DNA from 2 places in the Kitasatospora purpeofusca genome. Region 2 is predicted to be linked to the other one. Evidence: riboswitches for the same ligand, from Rfam matches in the RefSeq annotation. Region 2 holds a riboswitch; the other holds the start of a gene.
What was found. Region 2 has a riboswitch for cyclic di-AMP ahead of OG715_RS25295 (LysM peptidoglycan-binding domain-containing protein). Riboswitches for the same ligand answer to the same signal wherever they lie in the genome.
Positions count from the first base shown of each region.

Region 1 (7,489 bases), 2.2 Mb from region 2:
TGAGCACCGCAGCCATCCCGGGCGCGCCACTGCCCGTCCGTACTCCAGGCTCCCGTGCGCGGGGGCGCCACCGCCGTCCCGAGCGCCCCGAGATCCCGGCCGGTTCCCCGGCCCTGCTGCTCGCCGTCCCCGCGGCCGCCGGACCGGAATCCCGGTCCGTGGTCGAGGAGCTGCTGTCGATCGTCCGCAGCGAGCAGAACGGCGTGCTGACCGCCGCCGGCTACCTGCCGACCGGCGGGGCCGACGGCCGGCAGACCGGCGGGACCACGGCCGAGCGCACCGTCGCCGAACTCCTGACCGAAGCGGCCGAGGCCGGCCTGCCGACGCCCGTCGTGGTACCGCTGGTGCCCGGCCCGCACGGCTTCCTCCCCGAACTGCACGCCCTCGCCGCCGAGTACGGCGCCCAGGTCACCGACACCCTGGGCCCGCACCCGCTGCTCGCCGAGGCCGTCCACGTCCGCCTCTCCGAGGCCGGTCTGGCCCGCGCCGACCGCGCCCGCCTGTTCGCCATCGCGACCGCCGCCGACGGCGTGGTGCTCACCACCGTCGGTGGGCAGCCCGCGGCCGACGCGGCCGGCATCACCGGCATGCTGCTGGCCGCCCGGCTCGCCGTCCCGGTCGTCGCCGCCGCGCTGGACATCCCCGGCTCGGTGGCCGAGGCCGTCGCCCACCTCAAGGAGATGGGTGCCCAGAACCCGGCCCTGGCCCCGCTGGTGATCGGCCCCGAGGCGGACGCCGAGCTGCTCGCCGCGGCCGCCGAGGAGTCCGGCTGCCCGTCGGCCGCGCCGCTGGGCGCGTACCAGGCGGTGGGTCAGCTGGTCGCCTCCACCTACCTGGCCGCGCTGCCGGCCGTCGCCCCCGACTTCGGGGCCGACGAGGCCGAGGACACCGACGAGACCGGCCTCCGCGGCAACGGGCGGCACGCCGCCCAGTAGCGGACACCGCGTGGGCGGGCCCGGAACGGCAGCGCCGTTCCGGGCCCGCCGCGCGTCCGCCGGAGGCACCCGGCGCCGCCGCGGCACCGTCACCGCCCCACCCGCCCGGTGGGCGCGGCCGCGTGCTTCAGCCTGAGCTCCGGCACCTGCACCGGCCGGGACTGGCCCGCCAGGGTCGGCACCGACGCGGCGACCGCGTTCCACTGCGGCCGGTCGTTGCCCTCCTCGCCCGCCCGGCGGACCTGGAGCACCTCGGTCGTTCCGGCCCGGCGCAGCAGGATGTTCTTGGGCGCCCCGGCCTCCGGGTCGAGCCAGAGCTCGTTGCCGCCGAACTCGCAGTCCAGCACCAGCACGTCGTCCGGTTTGCCGTCGGCCCCGGCCCGGAACGCGATCCCGGCCCTACGGTAGCCGGTGAACCGGCTGCGGCTGAAGGTGACCGACTCCCCGGCGAGTTCGTGCCGGGCGGTGGACACCGCGAAGTCGCTGCGCCCGGCGGCGTCGATCAGCAGCCCGTCGAAGTTGCTACCGCGGTCCCGGCCGAGCGCGTGCAGTGCCACTCCCCCGCCGGCGTTGCCGTACAGCACGCTCGCGGTGTAGTCGAAGTCGTTGAGGTAGGCGCCGTGCTCGATGCCCCAGCCGCCGTTGTGGTAGGCGGCGAACTCGGTGACCACATGGTGCCGCTGGGCGTTGAGCCAGACGAAGATGCCGTCCTGCAGGTTGTTGTGGGCCAGGCAGCGCTGGAAGGTCCAGACGCCCTCGCTGTTCTCCGGCCACTCGAAGCCGGAGGCACCGGTGGCGCCCTGCACCCCGACGGCGACGCAGTCCACGGCCTTGCCGCCGGTGCCCGCACCGAGGTTGAAGCCGGTCAGCCGGTAGGCCCGGGGGTTGGGTTCGAGCAGGGTGCGGGAGGCGACGCAGGACTCGTAGACGATGTCGTCGGAGGGCTGCTGGGGGGTGCGGGTGTCCAGCGGGCCGTCCCACCAGTAGGCGTCCTCCCAGGTCTCGTGGCTGACGCAGCTGCGGAAGGTGATGCCGTGACTGGCGTGCGGCACGAACGCGTGGCTGCCCGCGTCCCGGACGACCACGCCCTCGACCACGGTGCCACGGGTGGCGTCGCCGAGCCGGTGGAAGTGCAGCCCGTACCGGCCGAGCACCGGCGCGGTGACGGGCGCGGTGCCGTCCGGGCCCCGCCAGGTCTCCTTGGTGTCGGCGCGCGGCCCGACCCAGCGCAGCGCGCTGTGCCGGACGTCGGCCCGGCGGGTGCTGGTGAGGTGGACGTGGGCGCGGCCCTTGGCGCTGCCCTCGACCCGGACGGTGCGGGTGAGGTTGAGCAGTTCGGCGCCGACCGTGACGCCCCCTCCGGCGGCGACCCTGGGGTGCGGGTACTTGAGCGGGGTGTTCAGGGTGACGGTGGTTCCGCTGACGGACCGGACGGTGACGAGGTCGTAGGCGGCGGCGAAGCCGTCCTGGTCGGGCGGGCCGGTCGGGGTGACGGCCAGTTCGTCGCCGGGGAGCCAGCCGGCCGGCGGAGCGGCCAGGTCGACGACGGTGTCGCCGGCCCTGAGCTCGCGCTCGGCGCGGACCCAGGCGGTCTTGGCGGCGCCGTCCAGCCGCAGGTAGCCGGCGCCGGTGACCCAGAGGCCCACATCGGTGTCGACCACTTTCATGCCGTCACCCTGGAAGCGCTTCTCGTCGACGGAGGGGAAGCGGAGGGTGTGGACCCGGTCGCCGTCGGGGGCGAGGGCGAGGGTGCCGCGGATCTCGACGTTGCCCGCGGCGGCGAGGGTGAGGGTGCGGTCGGCGGCGAAGGTGAGACTGCCGCCCGGCTCGACCAGCAGGGAGCCGACCTCGGCGTCGGTGTCGAGCAGGACCTTGTCGGTGATCCGGACGGCGCTGCGCGGTCCGGGCGGGCTGCCGCCCCAGCCGGCCCGGTCGGACCAGCGGCGGCCACCCTGGTCGACGGTGGGCGCGGGGGCCGGCTGCTCGGGGGGCCCCGTGCCCGGGGCTCCGGTGCCCGGGGCGGCGGCGTCCGGCGGGGCGGCGCCGTGGCCGCCGTCCTGGCCCATCGGGGCGCCCTCCCCGGGCGGGCCGGAGCCGACGACGGCGGCCGGGGTGACCAGCCGGGTCTCTCCGGTCAGCGAGCGGCGCAGGACCTCCTCGCCGCTGATCGCCGCGAAGGCGGTGCCGACGGCCAGCCAGCGCAGTAATGCGCGGCGGGTTACGGGAGTTCGGGGCGGTTCGGGTGGGATGTCCGCTCTGCGATGTTTTGCCCTGCGGTGCGCCCCGCGCGGCCTGGCGGCCGGACGGGCGGCGTCCGGCTCCTCGTCGATGCCCATCGGTGCGTAGCCCTCCCCCCGGGCGGCTGCGTCTGCGCCGGCGTGGTGCCGACGCTCTGAAGCATAGGCAGTTGTGTTGGCCATGACGGGCGTTGCCGGAAATCGGTCATTTCTGATCATGAAGGACAGCGGTTCAGCACGTCTTTCGTAAACTGTGACGGTCGTCACACATGTTTGCGGTTTGAAGCCGCCTCTGCTTAACGTGCTCCCCGTTCGTGGCCACACGGACCCAGCCCGTCCGCGACGCCGAGTCCTGCCGTCGGGCGTGCTGGCAGCGCAATACATCACGGCAGGAGCGGGGGAACCACAGGTAGTTCGCCCAGGACCGGTCCTCGGACCGGACCCGGGCTAGGGGTGAAGCCGCGTCCACAGCGCGGCCGGGCAACTCCGGCCCGAATCCGACAGCTCACCTCGCAGGCGTGGGAGAGGACCACGTTCTTCATGCTGCCCACCAACGGCACCCGTCTGTCCGGCCGTACCCGTCGCGCGATCGCCGCCCTCGGCGTCGCGGGCATCGGCCTCACCGTCCCCTGCCTCACCGCCGGCACCGCCTCGGCCGCCTCCGTCGCCACCTGGGACAAGGTCGCCCAGTGCGAGAGCACCGGCAACTGGAGCATCAACACCGGCAACGGCTTCTACGGCGGCCTCCAGTTCACCAACTCCACCTGGGCCGGGTTCGGCGGCACCGCCTTCGCCGCCCGTGCCGACCTCGCCACCAAGGACCAGCAGATCGCGATCGCCGAGAAGGTGCTCGCCGTGCAGGGCCCCGGTGCCTGGCCGGTCTGCTCGGTCCAGGCCGGTCTGACCAAGGGCGGCACCCCCGCCGCCGTGGACACCTCCGCCACCACCGCGCCGGCCGCCAAGACCCCGGCCCCGGCCGCCAAGCCCGCCGAGAAGCCGGCCGCCAAGCCGGCCGAGAAGCCCGCCACCAAGCCCGAGAACCCGGCCCCGGCCGCCTCCGACGCCGCCCAGCAGCGCACCGGCGCCCAGGACTGGCAGAAGTGGCACCGCCAGGCGGGCCAGGAGGCCTCCGCCGACTACACCGTGGTCGCCGGCGACTGGCTCTCCTCCATCGCCGACAAGAACAACGTCCAGGGCGGCTGGGAGCGGCTGTACGAGCTCAACCGCTCCACCCTGGCCGAGGGCCCGCACAGCATCTACCCGGGCCAGCACCTGACCCTCGGCGACCGCGCCGAGGCGAAGACCCCGGCCGCCGACAGGTCGGGCCAGGGCTTCGACTGGTTCAACCGCGCCAAGGACGCCCAGAACGGCTCCGGGACGGCCGCCAAGCCCGCCGCCGACGCCACCGCGAAGGCCGAGACCCCGGCCCCCGCTCCGGCCGCCACCGGCAGCATGGCCGCCGCCGTCTCCTTCGCCCAGTCGAAGGTCGGCCAGGCCTACGTCTACGGCGGCACCGGCAACGGCGGCTGGGACTGCTCCGGCCTGACCCAGGCCGCGCTGCGCGCCGCGGGCGTCTCCGTCCCGCGCGTCGCCGCCGACCAGGCCGCCGCGTCCACGCACGTCTCGCTGGACTCGCTCAAGGCGGGCGACCTGCTGTTCTGGTCCAACAACGGCCAGGACTCCGGCGTCTACCACGTCGCGCTCTACATCGGCGACGGCAAGTACATCGAGGCCGCCAACCCGAGCTCGGGCGTGCGGCTCCAGACCGTCGCCAACTGGGCGCCGGACTTCGCCGGCCGGGTCTGATCCGGTAACGCCCGGGGTCCGTCCGCGGGCCCGTGGCCCCCGGGGAGAGCCGTCGCTCCTCTCCCCGGGGGCTGCGGCGTGCCCACGCGCGGGCACAGCCGCGATCACCGTCCCGGACAACCATGGTCAAAGGCCCGCCCCGGCGGGCATGCTGCTGCTCTGCACCCGAGGAGGAGTCACCATGGCCCAGGTCACCGTCTCGCTCGACGCCAATCTCGCCATCGACGCGATGATGCTGTCCGGCACCAGGAACCCGCAGGACGCCGTCGAACTGATCCTCCGCGACTTCCTGGAGCGGGGCCGGCGCACCGAGACCCGCACCGGTGACGCCGCCGACGGCCACCGGGTCACCCCGGACCGGCCCACCGCCCAGGAGGGCTGAGCCGAACGCCGAGGGGCCCGGGAGCGGTTCGCTCCCGGGCCCTCGTGGTGTCTCCTCAGCGCGCGCGGCCCCCGGTCGAGCCGCGCATCACCAGCTCCGGCTGGAACATGAACTCCCCGCGCTGGACGGCGTTGCCGCCGACCTCCTCCAGCAGGGCGTCCACGGCCGCAGTGGCCATCGCCTCCACCGGCTGGCGGACGGTGGTCAGCGGCGGCTCGGTGAAAGCTATCAGCGGCGAGTCGTCGAAACCGACCACCGAGACGTCCTGCGGCACCGCCAGGCCCCGCTGACGGACCGCCCGGATCGCGCCGAGCGCCATCATGTCGCTGCCGCAGACGATCGCCGTGCAGCCCTTGTCCAGCAGCGCCCCGGCCGCCGCGTGCCCGCCCTCCACGCTGAACAGCGTGTGCCGGACGAGCTCCTCGGCCTCCTCCCGGGTGTGCCCGAGCACCTCCCGCAGGGCCGCCGTGAAGCCCTCGATCTTGCGCAGCACCGGCACGTACCGCCGCTGCCCGACGGCCAGCCCGATCCGCTCGTGGCCGAGTTCGGCCAGGTGCTGGACGGCCATCCACATCGCGGCCCGGTCGTCCGGCGAGATGAACGGCGCGTCGATCTTCTCGCTGTAGCCGTTGATCAGCACGAACGGCACCCCGCGCCCGGCCAGCCGGGCGTAGCGGTCGTGGTCGGCGGTGCTGTCGGCGTGCAGGCCGGAGACGAAGACGATGCCCGCCACGCCCCGGTCGACCAGCATCTCGACCAGTTCGTCCTCGGTGGAGCCGCCCGGGGTCTGGGTGCAGAGCACCGGCGTGTAGCCGTGCCGGCTCAGCGCCTGCTCGATCACCTGGGCCAGCGCCGGGAAGATCGGGTTGCTCAGTTCCGGGGTGATCAGTCCGATCAGCCCGGCACTGCGCTGGCGCAGCCGGGTCGGCCGCTCGTAGCCGAGCACGTCCAGCGCCGCCAGCACGGTCTGCCGGGTGGTGGCGGAGACGTTCGCCTTGCCGTTGAGCACGCGGGAGACGGTGGCCTCGCTGACCCCCGCCTGCGCCGCGATGTCTGAGAGTCGCGCCGTAGTCACGGTCCCAGAGCCTATTGCAACCACGTCAGACCGCCCACCAGTCGGTGCTGTCCGCGGCCAGCACCGCCTCGCCGTCGACGACCCGGGGGTCGGCGCCGGCGGAGGTCAGCAGCAGCCGGCCGGGCGCCGGTATCGCGACCGGGGCGCCGGTGGCGTTGACGGTGCAGACGAAGGAGCCGCGGCGGAACGCCAGGGTGCCCTCGGGGCTCTCCAGCCACTCGACCTCGCGGCCGGCGCCGAGGTCGTCGCGGTCCCGGCGCAGGGCCAGCGCGGAGCGGTACAGCTCCAGGGTGGAGGTCGGGTCGCCGGTCTGCGCCTCGACGCTGAGCGCGGCCCACTCGGCGGGCTGCGGCAGCCAGGACGGGCCGCCGGCGTCCGGGCCGAAGCCGTACGGGGCCTCGGTGCCGGACCACGGGATCGGGACCCGGCAGCCGTCGCGGAAGCCGTCCTGGCCGGCCTGGCGGAAGAACGACGGGTCCTGGCGGACCTCGTCGGGCAGGTCGGTGACGTCCGGCAGGCCGAGCTCCTCGCCCTGGTAGACGTAGGCGGAGCCGGGCAGGGCGAGCATCAGCAGGGTGGCGGCGCGGGCGCGGCGCAGGCCGAGCGCGCGGTCGCCGGGGGTGCGGATCTGGGTGCCGAGGCCGGGCGGGTTGGCGAACCGGGTGGCGTGCCGGGTGACGTCGTGGTTGGAGAGCACCCAGGTGGTGGGGGCGTCGACCGGGCGCATCGAGTCGAGCGAGAGGTCGATCACGCCGCGCAGCTCGGCCGCGTCCCAGGAGGTGCCCAGGTACTGGAAGTTGAAGGCCTGGTGCAGTTCGTCCGGGCGGACGTAGTTCGCGGTGCGCTCGACGGTCGGGGTCCAGGCCTCGGCGACGCCGATCCGCTGGCCGGGGTACTCGTCGAGGATCTTGCGCCAGCTGCGGTAGATCTCGTGCACGCCGTCCTGGTCGAAGAACGGCATGACGTCGTTGCCGAGCAGCTTGAGCTGGTCGCCGCCGCCGAGGTCGGGCAGGCCGGGGGCCTTGACCAGGCCGTGGGCGACGTCGATCCGGAA
Region 1 covers NZ_CP108561.1:7,938,487-7,945,975, reverse strand. The annotation lists gene OG715_RS34705 (hypothetical protein) at 1-935, shown strand, start outside; gene OG715_RS34700 (hypothetical protein) at 1,025-3,271, opposite strand; cyclic di-AMP (ydaO/yuaA leader) riboswitch at 3,537-3,704, shown strand; gene OG715_RS34695 (transglycosylase family protein) at 3,713-4,978, shown strand; gene OG715_RS34690 (hypothetical protein) at 5,160-5,360, shown strand; gene OG715_RS34685 (LacI family DNA-binding transcriptional regulator) at 5,416-6,435, opposite strand; gene OG715_RS34680 (glycoside hydrolase family 13 protein) at 6,461-7,489, opposite strand, start outside.
Region 1: another riboswitch for cyclic di-AMP. It lies ahead of OG715_RS34695 (transglycosylase family protein); the one in region 2 lies ahead of OG715_RS25295 (LysM peptidoglycan-binding domain-containing protein).

Region 2 (7,489 bases):
GACCGCCGGGCCGCGGCCCAGCGGCAGGTGGCCGGGCTGACCGCCCGTGAACGCGATGTGCTGACGCTGGTCGCCGGCGGGCTGTCCAACAGTCAGATCGCCCGCCGGATCGGTGTGGTGGAAGGCACGGTGAAGGCGCACGTCAGCTCCGTCCTGGCCCGGCTGGGAGTGGCCAACCGGGCCGCCGCCGCCGTCCTCGCCCACGAGGCCGGCCTGGTGGCGGGCCCGGCCGGCTGAAACCGGAACCAGAACCGGAACCGGAACCGAAATCGGAACCGGAACCGGGGGCGGGGCCGCGGCGCGGGCAGCGGCCGAGGGAGCCAGCAGCACCGGACCGAGCAGCCGAACCCGGCCCGCCGCGCCGACCGCAGCCGTCGCCGAGGGCAGCAGTGCCACCACCACGGCCGCCGTGACGGCCCCGCCCAGTGCGGCCCCGGCGGCCACGTCGTGCGGGTAGTGCACGCCTGCGGCGACTCGGAGGGCGGCCGAACCGAGGCCGACCGGGACGACCAACCACGCCCAGCGCGGCCGTAGCAGCACCAACCCGGTGGCCATGGCGACGGCGAGGGTGGCGTGGTTGCTGGGGAACGACCAGTCGCCCGGTGGCGGGCAGTGGGCGAGTGCGGTGGCCGGAAGTCCGGCCAGGGCCCGGCAGGGGCGCTCCTCGTCCAGCACCAGCTTCAACGCCTCGCTCGCCCCGTACGCGAGCACGGTGCCGAGGCCGGTCACCACCGCGCCCGCGACGGTGTCGGCGGCCCGCCGCCCGCGTGCCGTCCACCAGGCCAGCGCCAGCAGCAGGCCCAGCACCAGCAAACCGGCCTCGGTGGCGGGCTCCAGCAGGGCGGCGAGGCGCGGCGGGGCGTCGGCGACGGCCTCGGCGACCCGGCGGTAGCCGGCGGCCGACCAGCCATGGGCCGGTGGGCCCGCCCCGGCCGCACCGCCCACCGGAGCCAGCCACCCGACCGCCCCGGCACCGGCGCCGACGAGTGCCACCGCGAGGACCGTCCTGTTCCTGATCGTGTTCGTCATGACACGGACGGTAGGAGTCGGAGGCGGGTCCCGACCCGACCCGAAAGACAGGGTCCGACCTTGACGATCGTCAGGGTTGACGCGAGCCCGGCGCCGTGTCGGCACCCGCTCGGATGAGCCGTTCGGGGGAAGGTCCGCAGCGCCCCGGGCACCCCGCCCTACGCTCGGGGGATCCGTGCCGCCGCCCCTGCCCCGCACCCGGAGACCCGCCATGCACCGTCGCCGGACTGCCACGACCGCCACGACCGCCAGGACTGCCACGACCACCACGACCGCCAGGGCCACGCCCGCCGTCGCCGCCGTTGTCGGCGTCCTGTTCGCCGTCCCTGGGCTGGCCGGGTGCGGCGGGAGCGGGCTGACGCCGGGCACGGCGGCGGTGCTGGACGGACGGCGGATCCCGGTGGACGCGGTGGAGGCCAGGGTGGCGGCGCTGCGGCACGCCCCGGGCGGGGTGTCGGCGGACGCCCGGTGGGAGACGGAGGGCCTCGCCCGGCGGGCGGTCACCGAGCTGGTGCTCGACGCGGTGGTGGCCCGCGCGGTCGCGGACCGGGGGCCGGCGGTCGCGGACACCGAGGTGGCGGCCGCCCGGGCGGAGGAGGAACGGCGCCTCGGCGGCGCCGGGCGGCTGGCCCGGGAGCTGGCGGCGCAGGGCGTTCCGGCCGAGGCGATCGACGACCGCCTCGGGCGCGAGCTGGGGATCCGCCGGCTCGCCGCGACCGCCGGGGCGGACGCCGACACCCCGGCGGGCGACGCCGCCGTCCGCCGGATCCTGGCCGCCACGGCCACCGCGCTCCACCTGCGGGTGAACCCCCGCTACGGCACCTGGGACCCGGACCGCGCCGCCCTCGCCCCGGCCGTTCGCTCCCGGCCCGCCGGCTGAGACCGCCGGCTGAGACCGTCGGCCGGGGCCGGTCGCCGGCCCGGCCCCTCGCCCGCGCCGGTGGCACGGAAACCCGGCGGCGGGGCCGTCGGACGGACGGGTAGGTTCGAGGGGTGACGACGAATCCTCCGGGCGCGAAGCTGATCCTCCTCATCACGACCCACCGGGTGGCCCCCGGTCTGCTGTCCTGGCCGGCCTGGGAGGCCCTGCGCTCGGCCGGGCGGGTGCTGGCCGGCGACGCCGGTCACCCGCAGCTGCCCGCCCTGCGGCAGGCGGGTGTCGAGGTGGAACTCGTGGCGCCGGGCTCCGCCCCCGCCCTGGCCCGGCTGCTGACCGGGGCCGCGGCGGACGGCGCGGCCGGGGACAGGAACGGAGCCGGAGCCGGGGACGGGACGACGGTCTGGCTGGGCGGCCCGGACGGCGACCCGGGCCTGACCGACGCGCTGGCCCGGCTCGCGGTCGAGCGCGCCGGCGAGGTGCCGGAGATCGAGGTGCTGCCGGGCTCGTACGACCTGCCGGGCTCCCGGCTGCTGGACCTGGTGTCCGTGATGGACCGCCTCCGCTCGCCCGGCGGCTGCCCGTGGGACGCCGAGCAGACCCACGCCAGCCTGGTGAAGTACCTGGTCGAGGAGGCCTTCGAGCTGGTCGAAGCGATCGAGGAGGGGGACCGCGACACCCTCCGCGAGGAGCTCGGCGACGTGCTGCTCCAGGTCTTCTTCCACTCCCGGATCGCCGAGGAGCACCCCACCGGGGCGTTCTCGATCGACGACGTGGCGGGCGACATCGTCGAGAAGCTGATGTACCGGCACCCGCACGTGTTCGGGGACACCGAGGCGGACGGCGCGGCCGAGGTGGAGGCCAACTGGGAGACGCTCAAGGCGGCAGAGAAGTCGGACCGCGAGTCGGTGCTGGACGGCGTCCCGGCCGGGCTGCCCGCGCTGGCCTACGCGGCGAAGCTGGTGTCGCGGGTGCGCCGGTCCGGGTTCGCGGGCGTGCCGGACGAGCCGTACGAACTGCCCGCCGAGCTCACGGCGGAGTCCGCCGGCCGCCTGCTGCTCGCGGTGGCTCAGCGCGCGCACGACGCCGGGCTCGATGTGGACGCCGCACTGCGGGCGGCGGCACGGGGGTACCGCGACGCGGTGCGCGCCGCCGAGGGCCTGAAGCCCGCCGAGTAAGCGGGCAGCCCGACCGGCGGGGCGGCCCGGGCAGCCCCGTCCGCCCCGGGGGCCTCAGGCCGCGGCGACGCCCTGCACCGGACGCCGCTGCGGCGGGACGACCTCGCCGATCGCCTCGCCGACCAGTGCGACGAGTTCGGCGAGCCGCTCCAGGTCGAGGTGGTCGGGCAGGTCGGAGAGGGAGACGATCCGCTCGCCGTCCGGCCCGGCCACGCAGAAGAGGTCGATCGGGCCCAGGTGCTTCTCGGCGGTGTCGACCAGCGCGGCGACATCGCTGGGGCGGCGGACGTCGCCGCACACCCCGACGACCGGGCAGCCCGGCCGGTCGAGTTCGGTGGCGAGGTCCTCGGCGACCCCGCTCCGCTGGTCGGCGATCAGCATCCCGGCGGCTCCCGCCGCGGTGAAGCGGCGGGCGAGGCCCGCCCCCGACCCGCCGTCGAGTACCGCGATCACGATGACCGCACCGGTGACCCGCATGGCCCTGCTCCTCCCTGTGGGCGGCTCCGCACCGGCGCCCACGGACATCTTGCGGAGGATCGTAGGCACGACCTGATCCTCCGCAACAGCAATTACCCCTCAGGTGACCAGACTCACGCCTGCTTCGGCCCACCGTCACCGGAACGATGACCGGAGCGATCGGCGGGCCCGGGGACGGCGGTGCGAACGGCGGCGGGACCGGCTGCGGGAACGGCGGCGCCCACGGTGCGGTGCCGGGGGCGCGCCCGGGATACCGTCGACCCATGCCAGCTCAGCCCGCTCCCGACCGTCCGCCCCTGTTCACCTGGGAGTTCGCCGCCGACCCGTACCCGGCGTACGCGTGGCTGCGCGAGCACCGGCCGGTGCACCGGACCACCCTGCCCAGCGGGGTGGACGCCTGGCTGGTCACCCGGTACGCGGACGCCCGCCAGGCGCTCGCGGACAGCCGGCTCTCCAAGAACCCGGCGCACCACAGCGAGCAGGCCCACCGCACCGGCCGGGTCGGCATCCCGGGCGAGCGCCAGGCCGACCTGATGACGCACCTGCTGAACATCGACCCGCCGGACCACACCCGGCTGCGCCGCCTGGTGTCGAAGGCCTTCACCCCGCGCCGGGTGGCCGCCTTCGAGCCCCGGGTGCAGCAGCTGACCGACCGGCTGATCGACGGCTTCGCGGCGCGCGGATCGGCCGACCTCATCCACGAGTTCGCCTTCCCGCTCCCCATCTACGCGATCTGCGACCTGCTCGGGGTGCCGGCCGAGGACCAGGACGACTTCCGGGACTGGGCCGGGATGATGATCCGGCACGGCGGTGGGCAACGCGGAGGTGTGGGGCGGGCGGTGAAGCGGATGCGGGCCTACCTCGCGGAGCTGATCCACCGCAAGCGCGCGGACCCCGGGGACGACCTGATCTCGGGGCTGATCCGGGCCAGCGACCACGGGGAGCACCTCAGCGAGAACGAGGCCGCGGCGATGGCCTTCATCCTGCTCTTCGCGGGCTTCGAGACGACGGTGAACCTGATCGGCAACGGCGTCTACGCGCTGCTGCGCAACCCGGGGCAGCGGGCCCTGCTCCAGGAGTCGATCGGGCGCGGCGAGAGCGCGCTGCTGGAGACCGGGATCGAGGAACTCCTCCGCTACGACGGTCCGGTGGAGATGGCCACCTGGCGGTTCGCGACGAGTCCGCTGACCATCGGCGGGGTGGGGATCCCGGTCGGCGACCCGGTGCTGGTGGTGCTCGCGGCGGCGGACCGGGACCCGGCGCGGTTCGCGGACGAGAACACCCTCGACCTGGCCCGGGCGGACAACCCGCACCTGGGCTTCGGGCACGGCATCCACTACTGCATCGGCGCCCCGCTGGCGCGCCTGGAGGGGCGGGCCGCGCTGACCACCCTGCTGTCCCGGCTGCCGGACCTCCGGCTCGCCGCAGATCCGGAGGAACTGCGCTGGCGCGGTGGTCTGATCATGCGCGGACTTCGTGAACTTCCGGTGGAATTCGCGCCGGAAGCGACATCGGTGACAACCTCCGCCGACCCCTCGGCAGTTCACTGAGGGGGACTCACGACACGCTGACGCGGAGTCTCCACGGCTCGAATCGGACCGGCGTGAATCTCCATCAACCCGGACATACCTCTTCGGTTGGTAGGCAATCCATCACCTGACGTGATTTCCGTGTGATAGCGGCGATATGAGCTTGTGATTGCTCTGAAGATCTGTCTACTCTCCGGGGAGCCCGCGGAAGCGGGTCCCGTGCGCGGAACGCCGAGTCCTGCCCGCCGCGTCACCGGAAACCGACCAGAACCCTGGGCAGGGGCGGGGGAACCAGGTCTTTGCGCCGTCCCCACGGCTTGGGGTGAAGCCGCCTCCGCGCGGCCGGGCCACCTCCCGGTCCGAACCCGACAGCTCACCTCGCAGGCGTACGGAGAGGGACTTCCTCATGCTGTTCGTCGGAACCGGCCGTCATCGTCGCCGCACCCAGACCGAGAAGGCCATCGCCGTCGCCGGTGTCGCCGGCGTCGGACTGGCGATGCCCATCCTCACCGCCACCGGCGCCTCGGCCGCCCCGGCCTCGACCTGGGACGCGGTCGCCCAGTGCGAGAGCGGCGGCAACTGGGGCATCAACACCGGCAACGGCTTCTACGGCGGCCTGCAGTTCACCTCCAGTACCTGGAAGGCGTTCGGCGGCACCTCCTACGCGCCGCAGGCCAACCAGGCCTCGAAGGCGGCGCAGATCACCGTCGCCGAGAAGGTGCTGGCCTCGCAGGGCCCGGGCGCCTGGCCGGTGTGCTCCAAGAAGGCGGGTCTGAGCAAGGGCGGTGCCCCGGCGGCGGTCGACACCTCGACGGACGCCGCCCCGGCCGCCCCGAAGCCGCAGGCCCCGCAGGCGCAGATCGAGCAGCAGGCCCCGAAGGCCGCGCCGAAGCACGCCGCCCCCAAGTCGCAGGCCCAGCAGGCTCCGCAGACCCAGCAGTACGCGCCGAAGCACGCCGCCCAGCCGGCGCCGCAGGTCCAGCAGCAGGCGCAGCAGACGCGGCAGGCCCCGCAGGCGCAGGCCGGCCAGGGCTACACCGTCCGCGACGGCGACACGCTCGCCGGGATCGCGACCGCGAAGGGTGTCCAGGGCGGTTGGCAGGCCCTGTACGACGGCAACCGCGGCACCGTCGGCGGCGACCCGGACCTGATCGTCCCCGGCCAGGTCCTCGCCCTCGGCTGACGCTCGCGCCCACCCGGCTCGTCCCACCGCCTGCCCGCCTGCCTGCCCGCCTGCCCGCCTGCCTGCCCGTCACCGGACAGGTGGACAGGCGGCCGGGCGGGCAGGCGCGTCGGCTCCGGCCTGTCCCGCCCGTTCCGCCCCCTCGTTCCGCCCCCTCGGTCCGCCCCGGGGCGTCCGAGGCCGGGCAACCAGGTGAACTACCGGTGGGTAGCACGGCCACACGCTGAGACGGAGCCGAGGTCGACGTGGCCCGGACAGCCGGTGCGGTTAGGCTCTGGTCGTAACGACTCCGCAATCGTCCGGCCGACGGCACCCCACCGTCAGCCGGTACCTGCTTCCGCTAGGAGATGCCTCGTGCCGTCCATCGATGTCGTCGTAGCCCGTGAGATTCTCGACTCGCGCGGCAACCCCACGGTCGAGGTCGAGGTCGGCCTCGACGACGGCAGCACCGGCCGTGCCGCTGTCCCGTCGGGTGCCTCCACCGGTGCCTTCGAGGCCCTGGAGCTCCGCGACGGCGACAAGAACCGCTACTTCGGCAAGGGCGTGGAGAAGGCCGTCCTGGCCGTCATCGAGCAGATCGGCCCGGAGCTGGTCGGCTACGACGCCACCGAGCAGCGCCTGATCGACCAGGCCATGCTCGACCTGGACGCCACCCCGGACAAGTCCTCGCTCGGCGCCAACGCCATCCTGGGCGTCTCGCTGGCCGTCGCGCACGCCGCCTCCGAGGCCAGCGACCTGCCGCTGTTCCGCTACCTGGGCGGCCCGAACGCGCACGTCCTGCCGGTCCCGATGATGAACATCCTCAACGGCGGCTCGCACGCGGACTCCAACGTCGACATCCAGGAGTTCATGATCGCTCCGATCGGCGCGGAGTCCTTCTCCGAGGCCGTCCGCTGGGGCGTCGAGGTCTACCACACGCTCAAGGGCGTGCTGAAGGAGCGCGGCCTCTCCACCGGCCTGGGCGACGAGGGCGGCTTCGCCCCGAACCTGGACTCCAACCGCGAGGCCCTCGACCTCATCGTCGAGGCCATCCAGAAGGCCGGCTACGTGCCGGGCAAGGACATCGCGCTGGCCCTGGACGTCGCCGCCTCCGAGTTCTACGAGGACGACGCCTACCAGTTCGAGGGCAAGGGCCTGACCTCCGCCGAGCTCATCGAGTACTACGCCGGCCTGGTCGCCGCCTACCCGCTGGTCTCGATCGAGGACCCGCTGGACG
Region 2 covers NZ_CP108561.1:5,742,974-5,750,462, forward strand. The annotation lists gene OG715_RS25260 (response regulator) at 1-237, shown strand, start outside; partial or broken gene OG715_RS25265 (phosphatase PAP2 family protein) at 454-675, opposite strand; gene OG715_RS25270 (hypothetical protein) at 578-892, shown strand; gene OG715_RS25275 (hypothetical protein) at 1,241-1,909, shown strand; gene OG715_RS25280 (MazG family protein) at 2,023-3,084, shown strand; gene OG715_RS25285 (SDR family NAD(P)-dependent oxidoreductase) at 3,139-3,561, opposite strand; gene OG715_RS25290 (cytochrome P450 family protein) at 3,825-5,111, shown strand; cyclic di-AMP (ydaO/yuaA leader) riboswitch at 5,343-5,491, shown strand; gene OG715_RS25295 (LysM peptidoglycan-binding domain-containing protein) at 5,497-6,273, shown strand; gene eno (phosphopyruvate hydratase) at 6,628-7,489, shown strand, end outside.